Regions from separate parts of the Tardiphaga sp. GW821-FHT12E02 genome, predicted to be linked through region 1. Evidence: predicted binding sites of a transcription regulator. Region 1 holds the regulator's gene; each other region holds the start of a gene.

Region 1 (8,039 bases):
GCGATGCCGTCCGGCTGACACGCGTGCGGCTGTCGGTGAAAAAGGGGACGGCGCCTGCGGTCGGCAGCTTTGTCGAACTCAAGGCGCGGCTGCAGCCGCCGCTCGCGCCGTTGCGACCCGGTGGCTACGATTTCGCGCGTGATCTGTATTTCCAGGGCATCGGCGCGTCCGGCTTTGTCACCGGCGCAATCCGGAAGGTCGATCCGCCGACGCCGCCATCGCACCACCTGCAATATGCTGCCACGATGCAGGGGATGCGGGACGCCATCGACGCGCGCATCCGCGCTTCGCTCTCGGGCGATAACCGCGCAATCGCGACGGCGCTGCTGACCGGACGGCGCGACGCGATTTCGGCTGATGTCAACGACGCCATGTTCATCTCGGGCCTCGGGCATGTGCTGTCGATTTCCGGCTATCACATGGCTGTCGTAGCCGGCGTCGTGTTCTTCGTCGTCCGCGCGCTGCTGGCGCTGGTGCCTGTGCTGACGGTCACGTTTCCGATCAAGAAAGTGGCGGCCGTGGCGGCGCTGCTTGCCGCACTGTTTTATCTGCTGCTATCCGGCGCCGAGGTCGCGACGCAAAGATCTTTCATCATGACGGCGGTGGTGCTGATCGCCATCATGGTCGATCGCCGCGCCATCACCTTTCGCACGCTGGCAATCGCGGCTCTCATCGTGCTGATCGTAACGCCGGAGGCGCTGGTGCATCCGAGTTTTCAGATGTCGTTCGCGGCGACGCTGGGGCTTGTGGCGCTCGTGCAGATCGGCATGCCGGGTCTGTTTGCGACATCGGAAAGCTCGACGACGGCGCGGATTGTTCTGTGGGGTGGGCGTGAACTGGCGTTGTTGCTCTTGGCGTCGCTGGTCGCCGGTCTCGCGACGATGCCCTACGCGGCCTATCATTTTCACCGCGTCACGCCCTATGGCATCATCGCCAATCTGTTGGCGATGCCGGTGGTGTCGGCGCTGGTGATGCCGGCAGGGCTGCTCGGGCTTGTCGCCATTCCGTTCGGCTTCGACAGCGTGTTCTGGCACGTCATGGAGATCGGCCTGCAATGGATGATTGTCGTGTCCAAATGGGTGGCCGGGTTGCCCGGTGCGATCGGCCGTGTGCCCGCCTTCGGGACGGGGCCGCTGATTGCCGCCAGTTTTGGGATCGTACTGCTCGCCTTGCTGCGCACGCCGTTGCGTTATGCCGGGGTCATTGCTCTCGCGGTTGCTATGGCCTGGGCGGCGGCCAGCAAACAGCCTGACATCCTCATTGCCGGCGACGGTCATAGCGTGGCCGTGCGCGGCCGCGATGGGCGGCTGCAGGTGATGCGCAGCGGCAAGGATGCGTTTCTCGTGAAGGAATGGCTGGCCGCGGATGCTGATGCGCGGCTGCCCACGGATCAGTCGCTCGGCGACAGCGTGTCGTGCGATCCCTCAGGCTGCGTGGCAGCGCTCAACGATGGCGCCCTGATTGCCCTCACACTGCAGCCCGAAGCGTTCAGTGAGGACTGCGAGCGCACGGCGGTCATCGTGACGATGAGGCAGCCGCCGGCCGATTGCCGGGCGATGGTGATCGATCGCGAGGCACTGCAAAGTCAGGGAGCCACAGGCCTGCGGCGCGTCGGGAACGGCTTTGTCGTGGAGGCATCACGCGCGCGCGGTCTGCAGCGCCCTTGGGCACGGGCACCTGATGATGTCGCAGAAACTGCAATATCGACCGGCCAACGCGCACGCCAGGGACCGGTCGATGCAACGCCGACGGAGACGGATCTCCAGCCGGACGATCACTAAAAGCGCTCAGTAGCGGCGATAGAGACCGGTGAGCTTGCCCTGGATGCGGACGCGGTTCGGCGGCAGGATGCGGACTTCATAGGCCGTATTCGCCGGCTCCAGCGCGATCGAGGCGCCGCGGCGGCGGAAGCGCTTCAGGGTGGCTTCCTCGTCGTCGATCAGCGCGACCACGATGTCGCCGGTGTCGGCACTGTCGGATTTCTGGATCAGCGCCATGTCGCCATCGAGGATGCCGGCGTCCTGCATGGAATCGCCGCGCACCTCGAGGGCGTAATGTTCGCCATTGCCGAGCATGTCCTGCGGCACGCTGATGGAGTGGCTGCGGGTCTGCAGCGCCTCGATGGGCGTGCCGGCTGCGATCCGGCCCATGACGGGCACCGAGATGGTGCGGCCGCCGTCATCCTCACTGGCAACCGGTGCCGGAGCAGAGCGGCTCTTGCCGAGATTGCCTTCGATCACGCTTGGCGTGAAACCACGGCGGCCGGTGGGGGCTGCGGTGGTGAGTTCGGGCAACTTGATGACTTCGATCGCGCGGGCGCGGTTCGGCAGGCGCCGAATGAAACCGCGTTCTTCCAGCGCCGTGATCAGGCGGTGGATGCCGGACTTGGAGCGTAGGTCCAGTGCATCCTTCATTTCGTCGAAGGAGGGCGGCACACCGGCTTCCTTCAGCCGCTGGTCGATGAAGCGGAGCAGTTCATATTGTTTGCGCGTGAGCATCTGAAGCCATCCTTAGTTGGCAAGGCCTTCAAGCAACGATTGTCAGGCCGCCGCGTGTGTTTCAGGACCTCGTTATCGGCGATCAATCAGACCGTCGGTCGAGGGCAGTCACGAGTTTGGGCACTCTCGATTTCACTAAGCCGCAGAATCTCGAAACAAATCATGAACGAACACTATCTGTTCCGTACATGTTCCGCAATGGCTAATTTCGCCTCAAGGATGCGTTGCTGACCAGAAAACGCGGACCGTAGGATGGGCCGAGCGCGTGCGCGAAGCGCCGGCGTGAAACCCATCATTCCGTCGATGCGGCGGGCTCCGCCGATGGGTTTCGCTGCGCTCTACCCATCCTACAAGATCACAGAATCCGCTCGGACAGCGCCATCGGCGGTGGCGGAGTGGTCACGCCGGCCGCCAGGGATCGCTGCACCATGACCGTGTCGGCCCAGCGGCCGGAACGGTAGGCGACGCCCGCCAACACGCCGACCCGCGCAAAGCCGAAATGATCGTGCAGGCCGAGCGAGGGGGCATTGTCGGCGTCGATATAGCCGATGATCTGGCGGAAACCGGCGGCGGCGCAGACATCGATCAGTTCGCGCAGCAACCGGCCGCCGACGCCTTTGCCGGTGTGCTCGTGATGCACATAGATCGAGTGTTTCACGGCATAGCGATAGGCTGGTCGCTTGCGGAACTGGACCACATAGGCATAGCCGACGACTTCGCCGCCGCGCGTTGCAACGATGTGCGGGAAGCGTTTGTTCTTCAGGTTCTTGCGACGATCGCGCAGATCGTCGGGCTGCATCGCATCGGCATCGCTGACGCCTTCCTCTACGCCTTGGCGGATGTGGCGGCGATAGATCGAGAGCATCGCATCGACATCGCTGTCGCGTGATGGCCGGACGATGATCGGGGTGTCGGTCGCCTCTTGCGAACTCACTTGCGGGGATCCCGCTCTTCGGAGACCACGTAGGTGTAGAGCCGGATGCGGCCCGAGGCATCCACCTTGCGATAGATGCCCTGGATTTCGACGTCGAAGCCCGGGAAGGTGTTGAAGCAGGTTTCGAACATCTTGAGATAATCGATCATGGGCTGCGCGCGCGCCGTGAGGCGCTCGCCTGGCACGATGGTCGCGATGCCCGGCGGATAGACAACGAAGGGCGTGGTGGCGATGCGGCCGGAGATCTCGTCGATCGGCAGATAGTCGACGTCGTTGCGGACCAAGAGGCGCGCGGCGTCATGGGGCGACATGGCGATCTCCGGCAGGTGCTGGTCCATGAACTGCCTGGCCTGCAGGCCGCTGACATCGGCATTGCGATAGAAGCGGTGCATTTCGCCGCACAGATCGCGCAGGCGCACGCCGGCATAGCGGGCCGGGCGGCGGCGCGCGAATTCGGGGATGACGTCCTCGAGCAGGGCGTTGTCATCGTGGAAGCGCTTGAAGGCCACGAGGCCAGAGACTAGCGTGCCAGCCTTGCTCGCCTCGACGCCGGGGGTGAGCAGGAACAGCAGCGAATTCAGGTCGTTCTTCTCGGGCACAATCTGGTTTTCGCGCAGATATTGCGCAACCACCGGCGCCGGAATGCCGTGCTCGGCATAGTCACCGGTGGTGCGATCGAAGCCCGGCGTCAGCACTGTGAGCTTGTTCGGGTCGGTCATCGCGAAGCCGGCTTCCATATTCTGGAAACCGTGCCACTTGGCATCCGGCGAGAGCTGCCAGAAGGCGGGATTGGTGGCGAGCTGATCGGTGCTGATGCTTTCCCACGGCACGCTGTGAACCGCGCCGGACTGCGCGACGTCGGGAATCTCCACACGCACCGGCACGAAGGGCTCGAAGAACCAGCGGCGCTCGGGCCGGCTTTCCTTTTCCTCGAATTCGCGGCGCACTGCGCGCATTTTCTTGCGCAGCTCGATGCCGAGACGGATCGTGTCGTCCCACAGCACTTCGCCCGAGCGGCCCTTCATCATCTGCGCGCCCACATCGAGCGATGCGAACAGCGGATAGAACGGCGACGTTGAGGCGTGTTGCATGAAGCTTTCGTTGAAGCGGCGATGCTCGACACGGCGCTTCTGGCCGCGGATGTGGCGATCCTTCATGTGGATCTGCGACGCCTGCGAGAACGAGGCGAGCTGCTTGTGGGTCGATTGCGTGGCGATGATGCCGGGCGACTCCGGGCCGAGGTCCTTCAGGCCCATGGCGAAGCGGCCGGCATAGAGCGGGTGGAATTTCATGAAGCCCGCCCACGCCTCGTCGAACAGGATGTACTCGCAGAGATGTCCGATCCGCTTGATGATCATCTCGGCGCTATAGATGGTGCCGTCATAAGTGCATTGTTCGATGACAGCGACGCGGAACGGACGCTCGCGCTTCCAGGCGTCGGGATCGGTGACCATCGGATTGGTGCGGATGCGCTCGCGCAGCGCTTCCTCGCTGAAGGCGTCCCAGTTCATCGGGCCGATCAGGCCCCATGGATTGCGCTCGGTCGGCACATAGATCGGCGTGCCGCCGGAGATCATCAGCGCGCCATGCAGCGCCGCCTTGTGGTTGTTGCGGTCGAACAGCACGAGATCGCCGTCGGTCACAAGCGCCGACAGCGCGACCTTGTTGGAGGTCGAGGTGCCGTTGAGCACGAAATAGGTCTTCTCTGCGCCAAAAATCTTGGCGGCCTCTTTCTGCGCCTGCAGCGCCGGGCCTTCGTGGGTGAGGAGGTCGCCGAGATCGAGCACGGAATTGTCGAGGTCGTCGCGGAACACGGCTTCGCCGAGATGCTCCATGAACACGCGGCCGATCGGCGAGCGGCTGTAGAACACGCCGCCATTGTGACCGGGGCAGGTCCAGAGCTGGTTGCCTTCCTCGGCATAGTCGACGAGGGCGCCGAAGAACGGCGTCTTCAGCGTCTCGGCATATTGCTTGAGGCGGCTGACCAGGTTCTTGGCGATGAAGGGCGGGGTTTCTTCCGACAGGAAGATGTAGCCGTCGATGAAATCGAGCACCTCGACCGGAATGTCTTCGAAGCGCTGGCGGCGGATCAGCAGCATGATCGGGAAATCGAGGCCGCGACGACGCATCAGGTTGATCAGGGCTGCGGTCTTGCCTTCAAGGCCCTTCTTGCCCCAATCCACCACCATGCAGCCGATGGCGGCATCGGTCTGCACGGCAATCGCCGCGTCTTCCAGTTTGCGCGCCTTGACCACTTCGAAGCCGGATTTCTCGATTTCCTCGACGATCTGGTTGAGGCGGACGCCTTCCAGGTCATCGGCGTCGAAGGTCGGCATGGCGAAGAGGAAGTTGAAGCGCTTGAAATAGTCCATGAACGGGCACCGAATCTGTTGTCTGCGCTCTCTGTCGCCGCGTTACGTGACAACTTGGTGACCGAGGGCCGGCGGAATTTATGATGGGCTATGCCCCGGCGGACAACGCCTGAGGAACGTGTCGGTTCGCGGTATTCCGCTAAGTCGGAAGGCGAATGATCCGGCAGGGATCGCCGGCCTTGGCGGGCGGGGCGTTTGGCGGGCGCACCAGCAGGCCTTCAGCCACGGCAAGATTGCCGAGCAGCGAGGAGTCCTGCTTCGTCACCGGCGTCGCCACCAGTTTGTCGTCCTGCCATTCGAGGCGTGTGCGCAGGTAATCCTCGCGGTGGTCGTTGCCGGCGAGATCCCGCCCGAGGATGGCGGCTTCGCGAAAATGCTGGACCTCGCTGCGGCCCGCCAGCGCGCGCAGCAGCGGCACCATGAACAGGAAGCCGCAGACATAGGACGAGACGGGATTGCCGGGCAGGCCGATCACCCGCATGGCACTGCGGCGGCCATGCATCATCGGCTTGCCCGGCCGCATGGCGATCTTCCAGAACGCCATCTCGACGCCGGCCTCGATGAGCGATTGCTGCACGAGATCGTGGTCGCCGACGGACGCGCCGCCGGTGGTGATGAGGACATCGACGTTCAGTTCGATAGCGCGCCGGATCGCGGCGGTGGTGGATTCCAGCGTGTCGCGGGCGATGCCGAGATCGATCACCTCGGCGCCTTCAGCGCGCGCCAGCGCACGCAAAGCATAGCCGTTGGAGAGCACGATCTGGCCGGGGCCGGGCGTGGCGCCGGGAAGGACCAGTTCATCGCCGGTGGCCAGCATGGCGACGACGGGGCGGCGACGCACCGGGAGCTTCGGATGGTTCATGCCTGCGGCCAGCGCGAGGTCACGATCGGTAAGGCGGAGTCCTGCGCGCAACAGCACATCGCCTTGCTTGAAGTCCACGCCTGCGGCGCGGATGTGCTTGCCGGCTGTGGCTGCCTCGTTGATCACGACAATGTCGCCGTCACGCGTCGTGTCTTCCTGGATCACGATGCCGTCCGCGCCCGCCGGCACGACGCCGCCGGTGAAGATCCGCAGCGCTTCGCCGCCGGCGAGAGCACGGTCGAATGGCCTGCCGGCGGAAATCTCGCCGATCACGTTCAGCCTGGCGCCCAGCGTCGCATCCGCGGCGCGGACCGCATAGCCGTCCATGGCCGACATGGCTTCCGGCGGCTGCGTGCGCAGCGAGGCGACATCACGCGCCAGCACGCGGTGAAATGCGTCTTCCAGCGTGACGGTTTCCTCGGGCAAGCCTTCGGCACCGTTCAGGATCGCAGCCATGGCGTCGGTGAAGGGCATCAGGGCCATTGGCGGATCTCCGGATTTGCGTGGATGCCCGTCTTAAAGGAGCGGGCGGGGGAGGCAAGCGTCGGTTGTGCCGGTGGCGGGCTTGGGAATTGCTCCTGATGCCGTTACCAGAGAGGCATGACCGACGGGTACGATATGGGCGCTGGCGATGTCTTGCGCTGGCGCAGCGATGTGGACGCATTGTCGTTCCGGCCAGAGGGGCATGGCGGCGTCTGCATGGTGCATCGGCATGCGTTCCGGACACTGGTGAAGCACATGCCCACGCCGGAAGAATGTGCGGCGTTTTTTCACGCGCAGGAAACGGCGTTCCAGTTCGCAGCCCGCGCCAAGATCGCCCATGCGCGGCTTCCCCCCGACGCCAATCTGCATCTGACCAGCCGCGATCTTGCCCGAGCCATGGCGAAATTGGCGGTCGCATCAACGGAACAAAGCGGCTAAACTGCCCGCAGAATTGACGAGGAATCCCATGCAGCAGACCCAGACCGCCCAGCTCTCCACCGCCGCGATCGACGCCAATGTCGTCGTGCAGGCCGTTCTCGCCATGGCGCTCGGGCTGTTCGTCGTCGGCGTGGTCGGCTTCTCGCATATCAGCGCCGTCCACAATGCGGCCCATGACGTGCGTCACGCCAACGCCTTTCCCTGCCACTGATCTCTCAGGCTGATGTCCGTTTTTCGTTCGATCGTATTCTCGGCGGTGCTCGCCGGGATCGTTGCTGGTGCGGCCACGACGGCCGTTCAGATGGTCGGCACCGTCAAGCTGATCCAGCAGGCCGAGGTCTATGAGAAGAAGGCCGAGGCACCGGCGCCTGCTGCAACGCCAGCAGCCGCGCCCGCGGCGTCCGGCCACGATCATGGTGGACATCAGCAGGCTGCCGCTGCCCACGATCACG
Region 2 (8,039 bases), on a different contig from region 1:
CCGCTTCGGCCTGCGCGGATTGCTCGGGTTCGGTGGCGAGCAACGCCGTGACGGTGCCGATCAGCACCATCGCGGCCATCACCACATAGCCCCACATCCAGGCGGAGGAGCGTGCGATACCGGTGGCCTCGAAGGCGCTGACCAGGAACAGGATGCCGGCGGTGGAGATCAGCATGCCGATTCGATACGCCGCCACATAGGAGGCCATGCCGGCGGCCTGCTCGCTCTCCGGCAGGCTCTCGACGCGAAACGCATCGACCACGATGTCCTGAGTCGATGACATCGCAGCGACCAGCAGCGCGCCAAGCGCCACGAACAGTGGAGAGCGTGCGGGATCGGTAAGTGCGAGCAGCAGGATCGCGGCGATCAGCAGCAATTGCGAAAACACCAGCCAGCCGCGGCGGCGGCCGAAGGCGCGGGTGAAGAACGGCACATGCAGCGCGTCCACCAGCGGCGCCCAGAGGAATTTCAGCGTGTAGGGCGTGCCGACCAGCGCGAACAGGCCGATGGTGCCGAGGTCGACGCCGCTCTCGCGCATCCAGACCAGCAGTGTCGAGCCGGACAATGCGAGCGGCAGACCCGAGGACAGGCCGAGCATCAGCACGATCAGCACGCGCGGCTGCAGATAGACCGCCATGCTCTCGCGCCAGGTGGCGCGGGGCTGCAGGGTGGCGTCGGGCGTATCGGGCGCTGTGGTCATAGGTCTGAACTCTTCTTCACCTCTCCCCATCGGGGAGAGGTCGCGCGCATTTGCGCGCGGGTGAGGGGGCTTCCGCAAGTGACGTCGCCTGCGGCACCCCCTCACCCGCTCCGGCTTCGCTGCGCTACGCCGGATCGACCTCTCCCCGGTGGGGAGAGGTGAACCGAGCGTCGCTGCTCAATTCGCAAAGACGCCGATCGTGAACAAAAAGTAAACGTCCATGGTTAATGAAGCGTTGAGCGATATGGTTAATCAGTCCTCAACAGCCATGGTTAATCCTTTCCTAACGGACATGGTTACCGCAAGGTTAATGCCCATCCCGCGCATTGACCGCGCAACACGCGCGGATTAAATCGCCCGCCATGGCCATTCGTGAAATCATCATTCTGCCGGACAAACAGTTGCGGCTGATCTCCAAACCTGTCGAGACGGTGACGTCGGAGGTGCGCAAGCTCGCCGACGACATGTTCGAGACCATGTATGACGCCCCCGGCATCGGCCTGGCGGCGATCCAGATCGCGGTTCCGCTCCGCCTGATCACCATGGATCTCGCCAAGAAGGATGACGAGGAAGGCGGCAAGCAGCCGCGCGTCTTCATCAATCCGGAGATCATCTCGGCCTCGGAAGAGCTCTCGGTCTACGAGGAAGGCTGCCTGTCGATCCCGGAATATTACGAGGAAGTGGAACGCCCGGCGACGGTGCGCATCCGCTATCTCGATCTCGACGGCAAGCTCGTGGAAGAAGACGCTTCCGGCCTGTTTGCCACCTGCATCCAGCACGAGATCGACCATCTCAATGGCGTGCTGTTCGTCGATTACCTGTCGAAGCTCAAGCGTGATCGCGTGATGAAGAAATTCACGAAGATCGCCAAGCGCGTGGGCTGAGGCTCGCCAGTCTCCCCTGTAATGACAGGGCTAGCGCATATGGCGCTTGAGCGATGGGGATAGCGTGCGGCCTGCATGGTTCGAGACGCCCGCTTCCGCCTTCGCTCTTCGAGCTACGGCGGACAAGTTGCGGGCTCCTCACCATGAGGGGCTTCTATAGCGCCATACTCGACCCTCATCCTGAGGAGCGGCCGCTTGGCGCGTCTCGAAGGATGGCCGCGGGATGCTTCTCACGGTTCTTATGCGATAGACCTGCCATGATGACCGAGGAAGCCACCACATGTCGCTGCGTCTGATTTTCATGGGCACGCCGGATTTCGCCGTGCCGACGCTGCTCGAACTTGTGGCCCACGGCCATGAGGTCGTCGCCGTCTATACGCGCGAGGCGAAGCCGGCCGGGCGTGGCATGAAATTGCAGCCGACGCCGGTGGCGCGCGAGGCGGAGCGGCTCGGCATTCCCGTGCTGACTCCGAAGACGCTGCGCACCGAGGAAGCCGAGGCGCAGTTTCGCGTCTTCGATGCCGATGCCGCCGTGGTCGTCGCCTATGGCATGATCCTGCCGCAGAACATTCTCGATGCGGTGCCGCTCGGCTGCTTCAACCTGCATGGCTCGCTGCTGCCGCGCTGGCGCGGCGCGGCGCCGCTGCAGCGCGCCATCATGGCCGATGATGCCGAGAGCGGCGTCATGGTGATGAAGATGGATGTCGGCCTCGATACCGGCGATGTCGCCATGGCCGAGCGCCTGCCGATCACCGACAGTATGACGGCGATGGACCTGCATGACGCGCTGGCGCCGCTCGGCGCCGACCTGATGGTGCGGGCCATGGGGGCGCTCGATCGCGGCGGGCTGCAACTCGTCAAGCAGAGCGAGCAGGGCGTCGAATACGCCGCCAAGATCGACAAGGCCGAGGCCAAGATCGATTGGACCAGACCGGCACGTGCGGTACTGCGCCACATTCACGGCCTGTCGCCGTTTCCCGGCGCATGGTGTGAGGTGGATGTGGACGGCGAGACGGTGCGGCTCAAGATCCTGCGCTGTGAGTTGGCGAAGGGGGCGGGGGCGCCGGGCGCGTTGCTCGACGATCGCCTGACCATCGCCTGCGGCGATGGCGCCATCCGCATCCTCGAACTGCAGCGCGCCGGCAAGCAGGCGATGAAGCCCGACGAATTTTTGCGCGGCACCGCGTTGAAACCGCCCATGCGGGTAAGCTGATGCCGCGCTACAAGATGCTCATCGAATATGACGGCATGCCGTTCTCGGGCTGGCAGGTGCAGACCGATGCCACGCTGACCGTGCAGGGGGCGCTGGAACGCGCGGCCGAGGCGATCTGCGGCGAGCCGATCCGCGTCCATGGCGCCGGCCGCACCGATGCTGGTGTCCATGCACTGGGGCAGGTGGCGCATTGCGACGTGCCGAAAATCCTGGTGCCCGGACGTTTTCGTGATGGCATGAATGCGCATCTGCGGCCGCATCCGGTGGCGGTGCTGTCAGCCGATGTGGTGCCGGATGATTTCGAGGCGCGGTTCTCGGCGATCAAGCGGCACTACATTTATCGCATCACCAACCGCCGCGCGAATCTCGCGGTCGATATGGGGCATGTGTGGCGCGTGCCGAAACCGCTCGATGTCGCGCTGATGCGCGAAGGCGCCCAGCGGCTGCTCGGCCGGCATGACTTTACGACGTTTCGCGATACCGAATGCCAGGCGAAATCGCCGATCCGTACGCTGGATCAGCTTGATGTGGATCAGGACGGCGAGGCGGTGACGATCCGCACCTCGGCGCGGTCGTTCCTGCACAGCCAGGTGCGTTCGATGGTGGGCTCGCTGGTCTGGGTCGGCCATGGCCGCTGGACACCGGACGATATGAGCGCCGCACTCGAAGCCAAGAACCGCGCCGCCTGCGGCATCGTCGCGCCGCCGGACGGGCTGTATCTCGCGAAAGTGGATTACTGACGTCGCCGATGCCGCTCAGCTGCGCGGCACGGTGATGGGCCGCGCCTCGCGGGCCTGTGCGGCCAGCCGGATGCCGGCATTAGGCGCGCCGAAACCCTGATAGTTTCGCCGCTCCACGATCTCGAAGAAGAAGCGTTCGTCGAACACGTTGGTGTAGATCTGGAAGAACTCGCCGTCGCCTTCGCGGTCGTAGAGGATCTGGTTGTCGCGCAGCGCCGCCATCAACCCGGCATCGAGGCCGTATTTGGCGTCCACATCGTCATAGTAATTGTCGGGGATGCGCAGGAATTTTGCGCCACGCGCGCGCATGCCGGCGACGGTCTTGAAGATGTCGTCGCACAGGAAGGCGATGTGCTGCACGCCGGAGCCGAAGAATGCCGAGATGAAGCGGTTCGACAACGTGCGCGTGGCTGAGGAGCCGTTCAGCACCATGCGCAGCGCCGCGTTGGGCGAGATCAGCGCCTGGCTCTGCACGAGGCCGACGGGATCGGGCACCTCCATGCCGGGCAGGCGCTGCAGATCGAGGATGCCGGTGTAGAACAAGAGCCAGGACAGCATCTCGTCATAGGGCATCGATTGCGAGATGTGATCGACTGAGATCAGATGATCCGCGCTCGCATCGCTGGCGACCGGCGCAAAATCGGTGTCCCAGTTGTTGCCGGCTTCATCGAGGAAATAGAGCAGGCTGCCGCCGACACCGTGGATGGCGGGGATTTCCAATTCGCCGGGGCCGACCGACTGATAGAAGGTGCGCGCCTGCATCGCTTCTGCGCGCTCCATGACCTGCCTGGCATTGCCGACATCGAGCGCGATGGCGCAGACGCCGGCACCATGCGTGACGTAGTGCGAATGCGCAAAACCGTCGGGCTCGCTGTTGACCACGAGATCGATCGATCCCTGCGACCAGCGCGCGACATCCTTGCTGCGATGCGCGCCGGTCTTGCGGAAACCGAGTTGCCCCAGCCATGTGGAGAGTTCGGCGGCCTTGGTCTCGTTGACGGCGAATTCGAGAAAGCCGGTGCCGAGCGTCGGCGACTTCGGCGCCAGCACCTCCGCGGGCTTGGCCAGCTGGTCCTGCAGCAGGATCAGCGAACGCAATCCGTCGGTGGCGGTGCGCACGGCGGAGCCGGCGCGGAACTGGTCGTTGAAGATTTCCAGCGACCATGGGCCGCGATAGCCGGCGGCCTGCACGGCCTCCATGAACTTGACCACGGGCAGATCGCCCTGGCCGGGGAAGCAGCGGAAATGCCGGCTCCAGGACAGCACGTCGAGGCCGAGTTGTGGCGCATCGGCGAGCTGCACGAGGAAGATCTTGTCGGCCGGGATCGAGGCGATCGGGCCCGTCGGGAAGCCCGGCGCCAGTGCGTGAAAGCTGTCGAGGATGACGCCGATATTTTTGTGATCGGCGCGGCGCACGATCTCCCAGGCGTCGCGATAGTCGTTGACATGCGCGCCCCAGGCGAGGGCCTCGAAGCCGACCTTGATATTGTGCTTGGCGGCGAGGTCGCCGAGGTCGCGGAAATCGGCGGCGGCGCGGTCGATGCCGCCCTGCGAGGCCGGCGAGATGTTGCTGCAGATCAGCATCAGGTCGGTGCGCAGCTCGTGCATCAACGCGAATTTGCGCTCGGCGCGCGCAAAGTTGCGGCTGCGCTGCGGTTCGGGCATGCCTTCGAAATCGCGGAACGGCTGGAAGGCGCAGATCCCGAGATTCAACTCGCCGCAGAGATCGCTGACATCGCGCGGCGAGCCGTTGAAGGAGAGGAGATCCGCCTCGAAGATCTCGACCTCCTCGAAGCCCGCGGCGGCGATGGCGCGAAGCTTTTCGTCCAGCGTGCCGGAGAGCGAAACCGTGGCGATCGAGCGGGTGTTCATGCAGCCGTCTCCGTCATGGCGCCACCGAGGAATAACTGGCCGATGCGCGGATCGTTCAGCACCTTGTCGGCCTTGTCCATCAAACGGGTCTGGCCGAGTTCGAGCACGATGCCGAAATCGGAAATCTCCAGCGCCGAGCGCGCGTTCTGTTCGATCATCAGGATCGAAACACCTCGGTCGCGGAGCTCCTTCAGGATGTTGAAGGTCTGCTGCACCATTAGCGGCGACAGGCCGATGGAGGGCTCGTCGATCAGCACCAGTTGCGGATTGAGTAGCAGGCCGCGGGCGATCTCTAGCTGCTTCTGCTCGCCGCCGGACAGCGTCGATGCCTGCTGCCTTGCCTTGGTGCGCAGCACCGGGAATTTGTCGAGCGCCGACTCGATGCGTGCTGGCAGGTCGGTGATGTCACGGCCGGCGGCGACGGCGCCGAGCTCGATATTATGGCGCACCGACAGTTCCGGAAAGATGTTGCGGCCCTGCGGCACATAGCAGATGCCGGCCGACAGCAGCGCGCGCTGGCTGAGGCCGGTGACGTCACGGCCCTTGAAGGTGATCCTGCCGTCGCGGAGCTTCAGCAGGCCGAAGATCGCCTTGAACACGGTGCTCTTGCCGGCACCGTTCGGCCCGATCACGGTGGTGATCGATCCCGCCGGCACGGAAAATGTCGTGCCGTTGAGGATCGTCATCTTGCCGTAGCCGCCGACGAGGTTCTGGACGTGGAGGATGTCGTCGCTCATGGAGATCTCCGAAACGTTTTGCTGGGCGCGCTTTCACCTCTCCCCGGTGGGGAGAGGTGTCCGCGCCTCATGGATGGTATTTCGTCTGGAGCGCGCATCCTCAATGCCCCAGATACGCTTCGATCACGGCGGGATTGGCGCGGACTTCGTCGGGCCTGCCCATGGCCAGCACCTTGCCCTCTGCCATCACCATCACGCGCGTACACAGCGACATCACGAATTCCATATTGTGCTCGATGACCACGAAGGTGGCGCGCTTCTCCTGATTGATGGCGCGCAGCCGGTCCTTGAGATCGGCGAGCATCGTGAGATTGACGCCACCGGCAGGTTCATCGAGCAGCACCAGGCGCGGCCCGCCCATGAAGGCCATGGCGGCGTCGAGCAGTTTCTGCTGGCCGTAGGAGAGGCCGCCGGCGGGCTCATCGGCGAGATGATCGAGCTTGAAGAAGCCGATCATCTGGTTGGCGGCCTCGGTAAGGCCGGCATCGGAGGGGCCGGCGAGGCGCGTCAGCATGTTGCCCTGATGCTCCTGGCCAGCGAGGATCAGGTTCTCGCGCACCGAGAGTTTTGGAAACACCTGCAGCAGCTGGAAGGTGCGGCTAACGCCGAGCTTGTTGAGTTCTGACGGGCGCAGGCCGGTGACCGTGCGGCCGTCGAGCTTGACCTCGCCATCGGATGGGGTGAGCTGGCCGAGGATGCAGTTGAACAGTGTCGACTTGCCGCAGCCGTTCGGACCGATCAGGCCGAGGATCTCGCCTTCCTGTACATCGAAGGACACGCCATTGACGGCTGTGATGCCGCCGAAGCGCTTGCTGATATTGGAGACTTCGAGGACGGCGCTCACGGCGTCACCTCCAGCTTGGCTGTCGCGGTCGCACGTTTGGCGGACGCAGCCTTGGTGCGGCGCTCGGCAATGAAGCGATCGAGGATGCCGAGGATGCCCGACGGCGAATAGATGAGGAGGCCGATGACGGCGACGGCATAGATCATCAGGTAATAGCCCTGCGTGAAGCGCAGCCACTCCGGCAAGAGCACGGCGATCATGGCGCCGAGGAACGGGCCGAAGAAGAAGCCGGAGCCGCCGACGATCACCATCATCAGGAGATCGAGCGACAGCGACAGGTGAAACGGCACGGGATCGACATATTGCGTGAGCGGCGCATAGAGCACGCCGGCGACGCCGCCGAGCGCCGAACCGATCGCGAAGGCCATCAGGGTGTAATGGCGGGTGTCGATGCCGAGCGACAGCGCGCGGATCGGGTTTTCGCGCAGCGCCACGAAGGCGCGGCCCCAGGGCGAGCGGATCAGCCACCAGACGGCGAGCGAGACGAGGCCGAGCGAGCCCAGGCAGAAGTAATAGAACGGCAGCGGCCGCCTTGTGGGATAGCCGAAGATTTCCGGGCGCGGGATGTTGCTGATGCCGTAGATGCCCTTGGTCAGCCATTCCTCGTTGCGGAAGACGAGGAAGGCCAGCGTCGAGAAGGCGAGGGTGACGAAAGCGAGATAGTGATGCTGCACGCGCAGCGCGGGATAACCGAGGATCCAGCCGACCGCGAAGCACAGCACGATGGCGATGCCGAGGGCTGCGATCAGCGGCATGCCGTTCGAGGTCATGATCGCCGCTGTATAGGCGCCAATGCCGACAAAGGCGCCCTGCGCCAGCGAGACCTGGCCGGCATAGCCGAGGGTGAGGTTGAGGCCCATGGCGGCGATGGTCATGACCGCCCACTGGCTGAGAATGAACAGGCCGTAGCGGTTGAAATTCATCGGCACGATGATGAGCGCCGCAATGGCGACGACGCCGAAGCCGAGCTTGAGGAGTTTCGTGTTCATACGGTGCGCTCCTCGGGACGGCCGAGCAGGCCCTGCGGACGGAACAGGATGATCGCGATC
Region 3 (8,039 bases), 2.3 Mb from region 1:
CCACCGGGACGCCAGACTTCGACCATTTCGGGCTCGGCAGGTGCAGCGGCTTCCGTCGCGGGCGCTTCTGCATCAACCGTCGCAGTCTCGGTGGGGGCCGACTCCGACGTCGCGGCTTCAACCTGCGCAGCTTCTTCAGTCGCCGCTTCCGCGGGCGCTTCAACGACAGGCTCGCTTGCCACCGGCGACACATCCGGCAGCAGCGAGGCTGACGACGGTGCGGGTGCGTCCTCAGTCACCGGAGTTTCGGTGACTTCAGTCTGAGCAACGGGCTCAGCAGCAACGGCTTCAGTTGCCGCCGCTTCCGGAGCAACATCACCCTGCGCAGCATCGGCCACGGGCGCAGCCGTCGGCGCTTCGACGGCTGCATCAGCCGTCGCAGCTTCGATCGGCGTCGTCGCAGCCAGCGGCTTCGGCGGTGCTGGCGGCAATGCCGGCTTCTTCTCCATGCGATAACCGAGCGCACGCAGGATCGAGGCAAAGTCTTCACCGGCCGAACCGGTCAGCGAGGTCATCGCCTGGGTCACGGTGAAGCTGCGGCCGTCATAGGCGCCCGCCGGCTTGTCGCCCGGCGAATTCTCGCGCCACGACAGAGCAGGACGGATCAGATCGGCCAGACGTTCGAGAATATCGACGCGCACGGCGCGCTCGCCGGCATGGCGATAGCCGAGCACGCGATAGGCATCGCGGCCGAGCTCCTTATCGACCGGGAACGAGGTGCGGCCGGAGCCTGCGAGATGCTGCGCGCTGGACAGCGCGGACATATCGACATTGTCCTGCTTGAGCGCCCACAGCAGCGCCGCCAGCGAACGCGCGGCCGGCTTCAGCAGATTCGGGAAATAGATGTGATAGGCGCCGAAGCGCACGCCATATTTGCGTAGCACGGCACGCGACGGCTGATCGAGATCCTTCATCTCGGTCGCGATCTTCTGCCGCTCCAGCACACCCAGCGCTTCGTTGAGCTGGAAGGCGATGCCGCGGGCAATTCCGGTGACGTCCTCGGCCTTTGCGAGCTCGAACAGCGGCGCGAGCAGCTTTTCGATATGCGTCTTCAAATACAGATCGAGACGGGCCTGCACGGCATCGCGCGGCGCGCCCGTGAGGCGCTCGTCGGCGATGATGCGGAGGCGCGGATGCAGCACGTCATCGGCTGCGACCAGCTTGGCCACCGCATCGCCGGTCCAGCGCAGCGTGCCGTCGGATGTGAGCACGAGCTGATCGTCCGGCGCATTGGAGAGTTTCTCCGCGCGCGCGTCGATCTCGCCGGCCAGCGCCTTCGATGCCGCGGCCTGCAAGGCCTTCGCATCGGAGCCGGCTTCGGCCGCATCGGGCAAGAATGTAAAACCATCGAGCCGGCCAATCGTGTGGCCCTCGACAACAACTTCGCCCGTCTTACCAATTTCAGTATTCAGCATCGTGTTTTCCCGCAAGCGGCGCATCAATACACTGGTACGACGATCAACGAAACGCTCTGTAAGCCTCTCATGAAGGGCATCTGACAGTTTATTTTCCAATTCACGGGAGATTCCCTGCCAATGTTCGGCATCTGCGAGCCAATCAGGACGATTTGCCACAAAGGTCCAGGTACGAATCTGCGCAATCCGGCCCGATAACGTGTCGATATCGCCGTCGGTCCGATCCGCCTGCGCGATCTGGGCGCCGAACCAGGCATCCGGGATGCGGCCGCGCTTCATCAGAAAGTTGAAGATCGTCACCACCAGCTCCGCATGCGCGGCGGGCGCGACACGGCGGTAATCAGGAATCTGGCAGGCGTCCCACAATTTCTCGACCGCGTCCTTGCCCTGCGCCATCTCGCGCACGTCGGGATCGCGGGCGGCGTGATCGAGCACGCGGAGGTCTTCCGCAATTGGCGCACGTGTCAGTGATTCATGGCGCGGTGTTTCGGCGAGCGAGACCTGCAAGGCTGCAATCGACGTGAAATCCAGCCTGGAATTGCGCCACTGCAGCACTTTCACGGGTTCGAAGATGTGGTTCTGCAGCTGGTTGACGAGCTCGGGCTCGAACGGCTCGCAGCGGCCGGTGGTGCCGAAGGTGCCATTGCGCGTCGCGCGGCCGGCGCGGCCGGCGATTTGGGAAAACTCCGAGGGCGTGAGGCGGCGGAACTGGTAGCCATCATATTTGCGGTCGGAGGCAAACGCGACGTGATCGACATCGAGATTGAGGCCCATGCCGACCGCATCGGTGGCGACGAGATAGTCCACATCGCCGGTCTGAAACATCTCCACCTGCGCATTTCGCGTGCGCGGAGAAAGACTTCCGAGGACGACTGCGGCGCCGCCGTGCTGGCGCTTGATCAGTTCGGCGATGGCATAAACTTCGTCGGCGGAAAACGCGACAATGGCGGTGCGGCGGGGCTGGCGGGTGATCTTGCGGTCGCCGGCGAATTCCAGCGTGGACAGCCGCGGGCGGGTTACCACGTTGATTCCAGGGAGCAATTTCTCGACGATCGGCCGCATGGTGGCGGCGCCGAGCAGCAGGGTCTCGTCGCGGCCGCGGCGATTCAGGATGCGGTCGGTGAAGACATGGCCGCGTTCGAGGTCGGCGGCGATCTGGATTTCGTCCACGGCCAGGAACGAGACATCAAGATCTCGTGGCATCGCCTCCACGGTGGATACCCAATAGCGTGGTTTTGACGGCTTTATCTTCTCTTCGCCGGTGACGAGGGCTACCGCCTCCGGGCCAACGCGGGCGAGGATCTTGTTATAGACCTCGCGGGCCAGGAGGCGGAGCGGAAGGCCAATGATTCCAGAGGAATGCGCGAGCATCCGCTCGATGGCGAGATGGGTCTTGCCGGTATTGGTGGGGCCGAGGACGGCGGTGACGCCGGCGCCGGGCGCGCGGCCATTGCCGGGCGGGGAGGAAAAGGCCATGATTTTCAAGTATTTCCGCGTGGCCTTCTGTCAAGGCAAGGGGCTGAAAAAGCAGCGATCGGAACGACTCCGGAACGAAACCGGCCCGAATCGGTGACTCGACACCTTCACCCGCGCCCCAGCCCCAAGATGTCGCGGCGCGTGTCGAATGTCCTCACTAGATCAAGTTTGTGACGGGGCAACAAGGCCTGTGAATCCTTGTGGACAAAGCTAAGTCCGACGGACTCCGATCGGCAAAAGAGTCAACAGGCGCGGTGCCGCCGTGATGCCGCAAGACGGCCGCTGGTTTGCCTCTGCCGCCGCTGGTTTGCCGCAAGACCCGGGCGTCTGCCGCGCGGGTTTGCGCGCATGTCTTGTGGCAACACGGAGGCAGCGCCGTAGGATGGGTTGAGCGGAGCGAAAACCCATCATTCAAACCTCGCGGCTGGCTCCGCCGATGGGTTGTCGCGTCGGCCTGCGGCCGCCGCTCAACCCATCCTACGACCATTCCTCAATTCGTCTTCGCCGCCGCCTTGGCCGGCGCGGCGGTGGTCACGAACTCCGTCGCCTCCAGCATGGCCTGGCCGAGCGGGGTCGGGATCGTCACGCGATAGGGCACCAGAATCCGGGTGCCGGCGATCGGCACCAGCCAGGCTTCCATGTTGCGCTGGGCGGCGAGATATTTGATGGCGGCGCGGTCCGGCACATAGCCGGCAATCGGCGTGAAATAGACGGCGCAGACGATCGCCGGGCCGTGATAGCCCTTCTCGGCCTTCACCTGCTCCATCCGCTTGTAATCGAGCTTGATGTCATAGCGCATGCGGCCGTCGAAGATCGACGTGCCGGTGCGGCACGAATCCGGCGCCAGCAGATTGCCGGTGCCGGGCACGGACAGCAGCGAGCCCGTCATCGGATCGATCACATTGCGGCGATGCGCATCGGTGACCGGGATGCGCTCGGGATCGTCCGACAGCTCCGGCTCGATGGAAAACTCTTTCACATAGCCGAGCGCGATCTGCATCTTGATCGCCTCGGACTTCTTCGCCGAGGTGGTGGTGGCGGCATAATTGGTGGGGCCGAGCTGGCCCGCGACCACGCGCCCCTGCGCCTGGCCGAAGCCCGACCCGCCGGAAAACGCCTTCAGCAGCCCCGCAGTGCCGCCGGTCGCCGCCGCGCTGTATTGGTCCTCGGTGATGTCGATGGCCCAGGTGCCGCGGCCGACGGGAATCCCCGCGAGGCTGGCTTCATATTTGGCCTCGACCTTGCCCTGCGCCGCGGCCGGCCGGCTATCGGCGAGCGCGCCTATGGCGCACAGCCCGGCCAAAAGCCACAGCGCGAAGCCTGATCGAAAAGCGGTTTTGCGGGGGCCGGGGCAACGCACGTTCTGTCTTACCTCACGTCTCGTCATCCGGGGCCGGTGGCGCGGCATATGAATACGGCTCGGTGCGCCACTGCGCATGGGCGAAGCATGTCTATGCGTGTCCGGCTGGAATACGTCCTTTATATGATGGGAACCAGGCGCGTTTCCAACCACTTCGCTGTGGTATCCGCCGCCGAGACCGGCTATAGCGGGGCGTTGCCAGCGCGGCCCCTTGCAAAGCGGGCCGGTTCCGGCGGGTGTCATCCCAATCCGTGGCGTGCGTGCCAAGTCTTTTGGTCCATGTCATTGGTGTGACTCGTCTTGACGTTTGCAGCTCCAAACCCTATACGTCCGCGGCTCCTGAAATGGACGTGATTTTTGAACCCCTGCCCGGCCTGATGGTCGCAGGCGGGGATGACAGAGGATTTTCGCCATGTCCCGGCGTTGTGAACTGACACTGAAGGGCCCGCAGGTCGGCCACAAGGTGAGCCATTCGAACATCAAGACCAAGCGCCGGTTTCTGCCGAACCTGGTCAATGTGACCTTCATCTCGGACGTGCTCGGCCGCGGCATTCGCCTGCGCGTGTCGGCCAATGCCGTGAAGTCGGTGGACCACCGCGGTGGTTTCGACGCTTACCTGATCGCGGCCAAGGAGAGCGAGCTCTCCGCCAAGGCTGTGCTGCTCAAGCGCGCCATCGAAAAGAAGAAGACCACGGAAGCCAAGGCTGCCTGAGGCCTGAGGGCGGCGTGAGCTGCCTGGGCTGAAGGACGGCGCGCTGTGATGGCGCGGCTTCGTAGAGGAATAACAAAACGGCCGGATCGCGAGATCCGGCCGTTTTTGTTATTGGGTTTTGACTCCAGATCGAGTTCTAAATCCGCTCATCGCAGCGAAAACTACTTCAACTTGCAGAGCCAACACGTACAGCGATCACGCTCCGCGGTGTCGCGCAGGTGCTGTTGCCCACGCCCCCACTGTCGGGAGGCAGCGCGCAGCAGGAGCGTAACGGGTGCTGTCTGTTCGGCAGTGCAGAAAAAGTGACAGCGCAAGGCGCTCCTCTGCCGTTGGTATTCGGCGCATTCGTCACCGGCTCAGTCGTTGTTTCTGCAGGGTTGAACACGGAAGAAATCGGCACAAACCCCGCTGTCAATTCGGTGATATCGGCTCTGCATCCAGACAGTGATCATTCTTAGGCGGTAACGGATTCACTGGCGCGGGACTAGCTATGGCGATCCACGAAATCGGAGACAGCAGATCTCAAGGGTTCCACTGTGTCCAGAATGGTCGCTAACGTTTTTTTCAAGTGACTATTGCCTATGTTTCCGCCCAGCATCGGGTCGATAGTTTCTACTGCGGAATTGTATTGATCGACCGCTTGAATCACCTCAGCCGCCTTAGTCCGGAATGGTTTGGGCAACAAAATCATGGCGTCACCAGCAGATCTAAGGTCATTGGAAACAGAAATCAGGAGACTTTTACGATCTACGACCGTATCGGGCTGTTTCGATCGAAGAAATACCGCCGACCTTAGTCTAGATAGCTCAACTTGCAGATTCCAAGCGGCACCATACTGGCGAGCAGAGTCGATCGACCTCTTCATTGCATCGCGAACCTCGTTATCCAGCATTGCGAGCGTAGTACGCTGGTGCCTGCGATGATAACGAAAATCATTCGATTGATGGGGCGCGTGCGCTTGCGCTTTGCCTACCACGATCTTGAATGCAAATCGATTAGCGCCTTTCGAGAAAAGGGGAATAGGTACAATCGAAATAGTTTCTATCTTAGGATGGATGTTTGCTAGCAAAAGCTGCTCAAGACCGTCCGCGTTTATTCCTGCGCTGGTGTCGACCCCCCCGTCAATCCCGGTTGGAAAACCATCGGCGTCCGCTTCAACACCTACATATATCGTGCCGCCCTCCGCATTAGCCATTGCAGCAACATCTTTTGAAAACTCCGTGTGGTGCTTTTGACCTACGGTCGTTCCGGTGTTGCGTATCGATGTGCGATCTTTGAAATTCAGAGAATTGCTTTCCTTATATTCGATCGCAACGTCTTCCTGCTGCCGCGTGCTAACGAACCTAAAAAGTTCTTCTTCAGTCATTGCGCTATCACTCGTTCATCTAGTGTGAGTTTTCCATGAGCCGTTTCGGACCGAGACAAGAACTTTAACTTCATCACCTATCGGGACGAGCTGCGAGAGCGGGTGACGCGGTGCCACCGCCGGGTGCTGCCTTAGCGCAGCACCGCGCTCTTGATCAGCGGTCATCTCATCCCGCGAGGAAGGTTCGCGGGACGAGTCGTCCCACCGTGCGAACTAGAGCAGGGTAGGAGAGAACTAGGCTAGGGCTTGGGTTGACGTTGCCGTTTTCTGCCCTCGACTTTGCCTCATTGCGCAACGTGGTGATCACGAAACGGGCTGCGGCGTTTAGGCTGTTCATGTCAGCGTAAATCAATTCTTCGTAGCCGCGGGCTCCGTGTTCGGCGAAACGATAAAAAAGATCCCATAGCCCAGCGCGAGGCACCTCGTCGGGACGGCGCCGCTGGTAAGCGAGATCAACAACCAATGACGAGAGGTTTCTTTGACCTAAAGAGCGGTCAAGCGTTTCCTGAAGCGATCGCGAGAAATCAATATGTAAACGTTTGTGCTGTGCAATCACTAACGGAAGAAGAACTAGCAGGTTTAACGGCTGCTTTTGGTTCCATGCCGTGATGCAGTTATTCAGTATCTCAATACATTGCTCAATATCACGCGGCGGCATCGCGCATGCGTCGAATGCCTCCGCGATAAACTCAGTAGCCCCTGTGTAAGGGACTGCCGAAAGCTTTTCAATCGAAGCTGGATCTAGCAAGCTCGTCACTAGGGCCATGCGTTGCGGCTCTTCGAAACGATATGTCTGATCGAAGAACCGGTAGAGATAGCGCTGGCTGTCAAAGGCTGCGCCGTAAAGGGCGCCGACCGAGTGCTGCAATTGCTCAGTATTAGTGGCCATAACAAAGACAATGCCGGGCAAGTCAAACAGGTGCTTGATGCGTTCGAGCAATAGGACAGCGCACGTCGGTCGGCAGCGATCAAGTTCGTCAACCAAAACGAACAGAGGCAATTTTCTTCCGCCTTCCAACTCAGATAACACCGACTTCAATTTATTTTTGAAATCTGCGATTGATTTTTGGCTTTGCTTGAAGCGCTCCACCATGGCCTTGCCGCTTGCATCTATCGCAAACTCTAAACTTTTTTCCGTTGCTGCAGTTGCACCCTTCGCCAGCTCTGCACCGACTAGCTCTGTCAATTGCTCGACTGCATCTTCACCGAGTATGCGATGGCCAAATTGCCTCGCAGCTCCCTTTGCGCTGGAGCTTACGACTTTTCCCGTGATTTCCATCAAGGTTTTGGCCGATTTACGGATAGCCGGTTTGAGTTTCTTGTCGCCGTCAATGCCCTTGTAAATAGCAGACATCACGGCGATTAGGGGATCCTCTGCGTGGTCGTCAGCCCACGCGTCAACGTAAGCTACTAGGTAGTCAGCCGCTCGCAACTGATCGCGAAAATTGGTGAGGAAATAGGTTTTTCCCACCCCCCAGCCAGCGTCTAGATTCAGCACGTATGATTTTTGTTTGTCGGCTGAGCGCAGTTCTTCGGTTTTTTTTGCCAGAAAGTACTGAAGAAAATTAGCGTCTTTCTCGCGGTCGAGCAGATCACCCGTCCAAGGCGCGATGGTCATGAGTCCTCAAAAAGATTGGAGTGCGCACAATTTCGGCTGCGGTCAAAAGGAGCGCAGGCGCGAGTAGACGGCTCGACAACGTGGACACGTGA
Region 4 (8,039 bases), 820 kb from region 1:
CCAAGAGATTCGCCGCGCTGGAGCATCGCGAAAACCGGCGGCGCGTCCTTGGCTTCTGCTTTAATGTCCTTCAGCTCATAACGTAGCCCCTTGTGCCGAAAGATCAGTTCAAAGCAGCGACGGATGCAGGTCAGCATGCCCAGCGCGAGCACATCGACCTTCATCATCTTCATCGTATCGACGTCGTCCTTGTCCCATTCGATGAAGGTGCGATCATCCATCGCCGCATTGCCGATCGGCACATAGGTGTCGAGATTATCCTGCGTGAGGACATAGCCACCGACATGCTGAGAGAGATGGCGCGGAAATTCGATCAACTGTGTTGCCAGCGCAACCGCCTGCACGATCGCCGGATTGGACGGATCGAGCCCGGCCTGCTTCACCTGCATCTCGTTGAGGCCCTTGCCCCAGCTGCCCCATACGGTGTCGGCCAGCGATGAGGTGACGTCCTCCGTCAACCCGAGCGCCTTGCCAACATCGCGGATCGCCGAGCGCGGACGATAATGGATGACGGTGGCGATGATCGCCGCGCGATGGCGACCATAGCGGCGATAGACATATTGCATCACCTCCTCGCGGCGAACGTGCTCGAAATCGACATCGATATCCGGCGGCTCGAGACGCTCCTTGGAAATAAAACGCTCGAACAGGAGGTCGACTTCAGCAGGATTTACCGAGGTGATATCGAGCATGTAGCAAACGGCGGAGTTCGCTGCCGAGCCACGCCCCTGGCAGAGAATGTTCTGGCTGCGCGCATATTGGACGATGTCGTGAACGGTCAGGAAATAGTGGGCGTATTTAAGCTCCCTGATCAGAGCGAGCTCCTTGCGCAAGGTAGCTTCCAGAACCTCATCAACGGTGTTGGGAAAATGCCGGCGATACCCTTCCCAAGTCAGGTCTTCGAGATGCCCCTGCGCCGTCTTTCCCGGCGGAACGGGTTCGTCGGGATACTGATATTCGAGCTGAGCGAGCGTGAAGGTGATGCGCTCCGAAAACCTGATCGTCTCCGCAATGGCGTCGGGATAATCGCTAAACAGCCGCGCCATTTCGGCGGCCGATTTGAGATGGCGTTCGGCATTTGCCTGCAACCGACGACCAACCTTGTCGATCGTCGTCTTTTCGCGAATGCAGGTGAGCACATCCTGCAAGGGTCGCTGGCTGTACGCGTGATACAGCACCTCATTACTCGCGATCAGCGGTACGCGGGCTGTGCCTGCGATACGTTCGAGCCGTGCAAGACGCCGCTTGTCGTCGCCGTGATGCAGGAAGCTCGCAGCGAGCCAGACATTGTCGGGACATGTGCGCGTTAGGCGATCCAGCGTTTTGAGTGCCGTGACCTTGTCGAACCGATGCGGCAAAGAAAGGATGCACAATTGCCCTTCGGCAAAATCGGTCAGATCGGCCAGCGTGAGATGACAGTCGCCTTTATCCGCCCTCAGCTTTCCACGGCTGAGGAGCTGGCATAGCCGCCCATAAGCCTCGCGATCCCGGGGATAGACGATGATGTCAGGCGTGCCATCCATAAAGACGAGACGCGCACCGATCAGCAGACGCGGGGGATGCGGAACGTCCTTGTTCCCCAATTCACTATAGGCACGCACCACGCCTGCCAGCGTATTGTGATCGGCGATACCGATGATCGGCAGGCCGATCCTGCTCGCTTGATGCACATAGCTTTCCGGATGCGAGCCGCCATGCAGGAACGAGAAATTGGTGGTGATGCCGAGCTCGGCATAGGCCGGAATCGTCATGCGAACATCCCGTGGACGAACCATTTCGGATCGACGCGCTTTTTTTCCTCCTCGTCCAGGATTTCGCCGTAAAGCCCATCGCGAAAAATCCACAGCCGCTGCCCGATATCGTCCTCGATCCGGAAGTAATCGCGGGTCGGCTGTGGCTCCTGCGTGCGCCACCATTCCATGGCGATGCGCTCCGGACCTTCGGCGCGGCGCACGATGTGATTGACACGTCGCCATGTGAAATATTTGGGCGGCTTGTCAGGAAATTCGGCCAGCGCCACTTCGATCGGCTCAGGCCGCTCGAACAAACGCAATGGTCGCAGCGGCGGTTCGCCGGTGATGCGCAGCGGCCATGGCGCGAGAGACGCTTCGATCAGGCCCCATTGCGCCGGCATCGGATCGGCCGCGCGCTCCGGGATATGCGTATCGACCGGCAGATGCACGAATACACGGCGCGGGCCGATCCGTGCCGAGAGACGATCGACGAGACCGATCACCTCGTCATTGTCCTGGGCGCGGCTATCGAGATCACTCTGCTGCTGCACTACAATTTCGGTGTGGCTGGCCGAGAGCCGGATCATGTCGAAGCCGAAGCCGGGATCGAGGGGATCGGCGATGGCGTCGAGGCGCTCGCGAAAGAGGCGATCGACGACCTCGACCCGATTCACCGCCTGCCCGGTCTGCGCCGTGATCACGCGCACCACACCATCGGTGCGGAAGAAGGCTGCTTGGAGGTGGCGCGCGCCTTTGCCCTGCTTGTCCATCGCGGCGATCAGCATGCCGGCCAGTGACGTCAGCGTTGCGGTGATGACGGTGTCGGTCGCGATCGGCTCGGGGAAGCGTTTCTCGACGATGTAATCCGGCAGCGGTTTTCGTGGGCTGATCGGGCTGTCGCTTTGCCCAAGTGCCGCTTCCAGCAACGCCGTAAAAGCTGCGCCAAAACGCGCGGTGATTTCGGCACGGCCGCGTGCGGCGACATCGCCGATGGTCTTGAGGCCGGCGCGACGCAGCCCGCGAATGATCGCCTCATCGGCGCCGAGCGGATGCAGGGGCAATGGTTTCACGGCCCTCGCCTCATCACCGGCCGCAACGATGCGGCCATGCCGGTGACGACTGAGCGTGCGCGCACAGACCGACGTGCCGGCGATCGCGGCGCTGACGATAAAGCCCTGCTTGGTCAGCGTGGCGCAGAGTTGGTCCATCAAGCCGGCCTCGCCGCCAAACAGATGCGCGCAGCCGGTGATGTCGAGGAACAGGCCGTGCGGCGCATCGAGCGCGACCAGTGGCGTGAAGCGATCGCACCAGTCGGCGATGGCGTTCAGCAACTCGCTATCGGCGACGGGATCGGCATCGCAGACATCGATATCAGGACACACCGCGCGCGCATTGGCGAGCGGCAGGCCGATCTCAAGACCGAGTTTTGCCGCAGCATCGTTCACTGCCGTGATCTGCCAGGCATTGCTTTCCTTGGCGGCTGATATCAGCGGTCTATGCGCGTCGTGCAACGCGCCGCTGCGGGCGCGCTGGCGCTTGATGCGGTCGGTCGGCAGGCGCGGCAGCCACAGGCTGAGAATGCGCCGTCTCACGGAAAAGGCACTCATCACATTTCCATTCCATGATCCATCGGCCGGTCTGGCCATGGCGATTGCGAACAAGCTGCGTGTCGAGGATCGGTGCGCCCCAGGCTTCCCAAGCGGCTGTCGGCGGCGAACGCGCGGCCTGCACCACCCAGCGCGTCTCCGCCGTACTCACCATCGGCAGAGCGGAGGTGCGCAGCATCACGCAGCTGACGCCGGAATTTTGCGCGGCCAGCGTGTATTTGCGGCTGGCGACGAGATCGAAGGCGCGCACCTCGCCCCACAGGTCGAGCACCACGGCGCCGAGCGCATCACAGGCCAGCGCATCGGCACCGACGCGCAGCGCCATCTCGTGATCGGCCGCCTGCACCAGCACGATGCGGCGCGGATCGAGGCCGAGTTCATTGAGCCCGCTCATCGACAGGCCACCTGCTTCGCGGGCGACAAAATCCTGCCGGATCCAGAGCAGCGGCTTGCTCTTGCTCAGGCGCTGGGCAATGCCGGCGACAAAGCCTGTGGCGGCGCCGACCTGCCGTGTCTCCAGCGCAAACACCTCATGCAGGGTTCCGCTGATCAGGCCGCCTTGCAGCACTGCATCCGCTTCGGCATGGCCGAGCGCCACGCGATCGAGGCGCGTGGTATCTTCATGCCCTTCGATCCGTTCGATGCTGCCGCGCAGGCGCGCAAGCGTGTCTATGCGTGCGCCGGTCATGCGCCGCTCCTCAAAATCTTTGCCAGTGACGGGTTTTCAATGAACCCGTGACTGGCCCATTTGTTCATGATACGTTCTATATAACGCCGAGAGGCTCGGCTGAGTCAATCGGATCATTGCGGCCGCGTTTCAATTTTTGCGGGCGCGATGGGGATCACAACCAAGTGGTTGTGATGGGGACCGCGACCCAAATTTTTGCGGCGGACTTGGAAGGATTTGGAATGGACGTGAAGCGCAAGCTGGAGATCCTCGCGGATGCCGCCAAATATGACGCCTCATGCGCATCGAGCGGCACCGAGAAGCGGGATTCCCGCGACGGCAAGGGCATGGGTTCGACCGATGCAGGCATGGGCATCTGTCACTCCTATGCGCCGGATGGCCGCTGCATCTCGCTGCTCAAAATCCTGCTCACCAATGCCTGCAATTACGATTGCCTTTATTGCGTCAACCGCGCCTCCAGCAATGTGACGCGGGCGCGCTTCACGGTCGATGAAGTGGTGCAGCTGACGCTGGACTTTTATCGGCGCAATTACATCGAGGGCTTGTTTCTCTCATCGGGCATCATCCGCAGCGCGGATTACACCATGGAGCAAGTGGTCGCCGTCGCGCGCAAACTGCGCGAAGAGCATCACTTTCGCGGCTACATCCATTTGAAGACCATTCCGGAAGCGGATGAGGCACTGATTACCGAGGCCGGCAAATATGCGGATCGGCTCTCGATCAATATCGAAGTGCCTGATGAAGGCAGCCTGAAGCATCTGGCGCCGGAAAAGGACGTGCGTGCGATCCGCCGCACGATGGGACGTTTACGGCTGAAGCTGGATGAAGCACGCGAGGGCGCCAAACCGACGCCGCGCGGCCGAACTGCGCCGCGTTTTGCGCCAGCGGGCCAGAGCACGCAGATGATCGTCGGCGCCGACAGCGCCAATGATGCCACCATCATCAAGACCTCGGCCAATCTTTATGGCTCCTACAATCTCAAGCGCGTCTATTACTCGGCCTTCAGCCCGATCCCCGATGCGAGCCGCTCATTGCCGCTGCGCGCGCCGCCGCTGATGCGCGAGCATCGGCTTTATCAGGCCGACTGGCTGATGCGCTTCTACGGTTTTGATGCCGACGAGATCGTGGCTGGCAATGACGGCATGCTGTCGCTGGACATGGATCCGAAACTCGCCTGGGCGCTGCGCCATCGCGACCGTTTCCCGCTCGACATCAACCGCGCCAGCCGCGAGGACCTGCTGCGCGTGCCCGGTTTTGGTGCGCGGGCCGTGCAGCGGATCATCGAGACGCGGCGGATTTCATCGATCCGCGTGGGCGATCTCGCAGCCCTGCATATTCCGCGGAACAAGGCATTGCCGTTCATCGTTCTTCCCGATCACCGACCGGCGGTGCATCTGCTCGACAGCGCGCAACTGGCCGAACGCTTTAAGCCGAAAGCCAAGCAATTGGGCTTCGCTTTCTAGACGCGCAACACGCTCCTCCCTCATCCTGAGGAGCCGCGCAACGCGCGGCGTCTCGAAGGATGGGCCACAAGTGCCAGGCCAGCATCCTTCGAGACGCCGCTTTGCGGCTCCTCAGGATGAGGACGGAGATTGTTGCAAGGGATCATAAATGCACACCATCACGCTCGATGGCGAGACTGATTTCGACGGTTGGCGCAAGGCCGCGCGTCTGCTGGCGATGAATGGTGTTGCGCCTGCGGATGTGACGTGGCTCGTCGCCGGCGGCGATGAGCCGGAGCTGTTTCCGGCCACGCAGAGCGCACCGCTCGAAGACATTCGCGGCACATTCAATGTGCCCGCGCAATTCGTCGATCTGGCCAAGCAGGTCATCCTGCATCGCGACCCGCAGCGCTTTGCCCTGCTCTATCGCATGTTGTGGCGGCTGCGCGGCAATCATGACCTGCTGCAGCTCGCCACCGATCCCGACACCACAAAACTGGAAAGCATGGCCAAGGCGATCCGCCGCGACGAGCACAAGATGCATGCCTTCGTGCGGTTTCGCGAAATCGGCCGCGAGCCGAAATCGCATTTCGTCGCCTGGTTCGAGCCGGAGCATCATATCGTCGAACTGGGCGCGCCGTTTTTCGCGCGGCGCTTTGCCGATATGGCGTGGTCGATCCTGACGCCGGATCTGTGTGCACATTGGGACGGACACACAGTGTCGTTCTCGCCGGGCGTCGATAAATCCATGGCGCCATCGAGCGATCGGCTCGAGGAGGTCTGGCTGACCTATTACGCCAACATCTTCAATCCGGCGCGCTTGAAGACCAAGGCGATGCAGAAAGAGATGCCGAAGAAATACTGGCGCAACCTGCCCGAAGCGGCGCTGATCAAGCCGCTGATCGAGAAGGCGGAACGAGTTACGGGCGAAATGATTGCAGCCGAGGCGCAGGAGCCGAAAAAGCCGCAGCGCCGCGAGGACGCCATGACGAGATCACACACCGCATCGGCCGAGCACTCGAACGACAACAGCCTCAGCGCGCTACGCGATGAGGCCGCCGATTGCCGCGCCTGCGCGCTGTGGAAGGATGCGACCCAGACCGTGTTTGGCGAAGGGCCGAAACAAGCCTCGGTCATGATGGTCGGCGAACAGCCCGGCGACAAGGAAGACCTGGCCGGAAAGCCATTTGTCGGTCCGGCCGGCCAGATGCTCGACAAGGCACTGAAGGAAGCCGGCATCATCCGCGACAAGGTCTATGTCACCAATGCGGTGAAGCATTTCAAATTCGTGCCGCGTGGCAAATTCCGGCTGCATCAGAAACCGGCGACGCCTGAGATCAAGGCGTGTCGGCCCTGGTATGAACGCGAAAAGGCTTTGGTGAAACCGGAGCTCGTCGTTGCCATGGGCGCGACGGCTGCGCAGAGCGTGTTCGGCAAGATCATGCCGGTCGGCAAGACGCGCGGCCGCGTGATCGATCTGGCCGACGGCACGCGCGTGCTCGTGACCGTGCATCCGTCCTATCTGCTGCGATTGCCGGATGAGGATGCAAGGCTGCGTGAATATGCGAATTTCGTTGAGGATTTGCGCATCGTAGCGGCGCATTTGAGCGCGTCGGCAAGAGCCGCCTAAACTCGGCCCTCATCCTGAGGAGCGCGCAAAGCGCGCGTCTCGAAGAATGGTGGTACGCTCAGAGCCAAGCAATTCATGGTTCGAGACGGCGCTTCGCGCCTCCTCACCATGAGGGGCTGAGATTAGATCACGATCTCCCGCATCACGCGCCGCGTATCCATCTCGAATTCGAGATCGACCACAGGCGGACGTGCAAAATGCCAGGTCATGCCCTGGCGTGCAGCGCCACGCTTCACCAGCTCATCGGCAACGACCGGGTGAAAATCCTGCACCGTATAGACCTGTGTCGCCGTCGTGTCCTTCCAGCCGAAGCCGAAAGCACCGAGGCGCTCTTCCATCGTATTCATTGTCATGCGCGCCTTCTCGCGCAAGGCATCCGCCGAAGTTTCGCGATAGCGCACGATGCGCTCCGGATATGTGCCGGGACCACTGCGCGCTTCGGCGCCGCCGGCGATCACGAAGCTTGGTCCCGCACCTTTCGATTCCCGCACGAACGAGAATGCGTAGAACGACGGTTCACTTGGCGGATCGATTTCGAGACAGACATTGCTGCGTGCGACGGGATTGTTGGTGCCGTCGAAGAGACCCCATTCGGCGAGCGTCTTCACATAGTGTTCGTTGAATGTGCGAAAGCCGGCTTCATCGACGACCGCAGGTGAACGCAATTCGCAAGCACAGAATGACGTCAGCGGTCTTCCTGCAGCGCGGATGTAGTCGGCGATGCGCGCAAAGCCTTCCCCGAGAGGCAACCATGTATCGAAGCGGACGCGCTCGATCTCATAATCGGGCAGTGCTGCAGCGCCGCTCGAATACTGAAATAGCGCGGGAATGTAACGATAGTTGCCGGCGGTGAAATCGCGCGTCATCGAGGGGGCTCCTCCGGGGGGCATCCGCCTCAAAAGGGAATGGCGGATCGACATTGCCGATCCGCCATCCAAC

Evidence for each region. Region 1 encodes LexA, which represses DNA repair genes until DNA is damaged. Its sites were predicted from a motif close to TGTTCNNNNTGTGTTCNG; they were not measured.
Region 2: the regulator LexA is predicted to act here: its motif matches at 900-917, upstream of def (peptide deformylase).
Region 3: the regulator LexA is predicted to act here: its motif matches at 2,951-2,968, upstream of AC1RQ5_RS05425 (helicase-related protein).
Region 4: the regulator LexA is predicted to act here: its motif matches at 4,090-4,107, upstream of AC1RQ5_RS12170 (ImuA family protein).

What each region holds. Positions count from the first base shown of each region.
Region 1 covers NZ_JBXAQK010000001.1:3,399,327-3,407,365, forward strand. Annotated here, with positions in the region: gene AC1RQ5_RS16085 (ComEC/Rec2 family competence protein) at 1-1,781, shown strand, start outside; gene lexA (transcriptional repressor LexA) at 1,788-2,498, opposite strand; gene AC1RQ5_RS16095 (GNAT family N-acetyltransferase) at 2,854-3,432, opposite strand; gene AC1RQ5_RS16100 (Orn/Lys/Arg family decarboxylase) at 3,429-5,804, opposite strand; gene AC1RQ5_RS16105 (molybdopterin molybdotransferase MoeA) at 5,944-7,149, opposite strand; gene AC1RQ5_RS16110 (hypothetical protein) at 7,267-7,587, shown strand; gene AC1RQ5_RS16115 (CbtB domain-containing protein) at 7,616-7,798, shown strand; gene AC1RQ5_RS16120 (CbtA family protein) at 7,811-8,039, shown strand, end outside.
Region 2 covers NZ_JBXAQK010000002.1:413,901-421,939, forward strand. Annotated here, with positions in the region: gene AC1RQ5_RS29505 (AmpG family muropeptide MFS transporter) at 1-700, opposite strand, end outside; gene def (peptide deformylase) at 1,063-1,584, shown strand; gene fmt (methionyl-tRNA formyltransferase) at 1,865-2,797, shown strand; gene truA (tRNA pseudouridine(38-40) synthase TruA) at 2,797-3,537, shown strand; gene AC1RQ5_RS29525 (bifunctional sugar phosphate isomerase/epimerase/4-hydroxyphenylpyruvate dioxygenase family protein) at 3,553-5,409, opposite strand; gene AC1RQ5_RS29530 (ABC transporter ATP-binding protein) at 5,406-6,146, opposite strand; gene AC1RQ5_RS29535 (ABC transporter ATP-binding protein) at 6,247-6,990, opposite strand; gene AC1RQ5_RS29540 (branched-chain amino acid ABC transporter permease) at 6,987-7,979, opposite strand; gene AC1RQ5_RS29545 (branched-chain amino acid ABC transporter permease) at 7,976-8,039, opposite strand, start outside.
Region 3 covers NZ_JBXAQK010000001.1:1,134,688-1,142,726, reverse strand. Annotated here, with positions in the region: gene AC1RQ5_RS05425 (helicase-related protein) at 1-2,891, opposite strand, end outside; gene AC1RQ5_RS05420 (DUF3108 domain-containing protein) at 3,382-4,251, opposite strand; gene rpmB (50S ribosomal protein L28) at 4,664-4,963, shown strand; gene AC1RQ5_RS05410 (AlbA family DNA-binding domain-containing protein) at 5,448-6,329, opposite strand; gene AC1RQ5_RS05405 (KAP family P-loop NTPase fold protein) at 6,496-7,947, opposite strand; gene AC1RQ5_RS05400 (hypothetical protein) at 7,990-8,039, opposite strand, start outside.
Region 4 covers NZ_JBXAQK010000001.1:2,583,829-2,591,867, reverse strand. Annotated here, with positions in the region: gene AC1RQ5_RS12180 (error-prone DNA polymerase) at 1-1,751, opposite strand, end outside; gene AC1RQ5_RS12175 (Y-family DNA polymerase) at 1,748-3,340, opposite strand; gene AC1RQ5_RS12170 (ImuA family protein) at 3,228-4,028, opposite strand; gene AC1RQ5_RS12165 (putative DNA modification/repair radical SAM protein) at 4,250-5,491, shown strand; gene AC1RQ5_RS12160 (UdgX family uracil-DNA binding protein) at 5,640-7,100, shown strand; gene cnbZ (2-amino-5-chloromuconate deaminase CnbZ) at 7,223-7,966, opposite strand.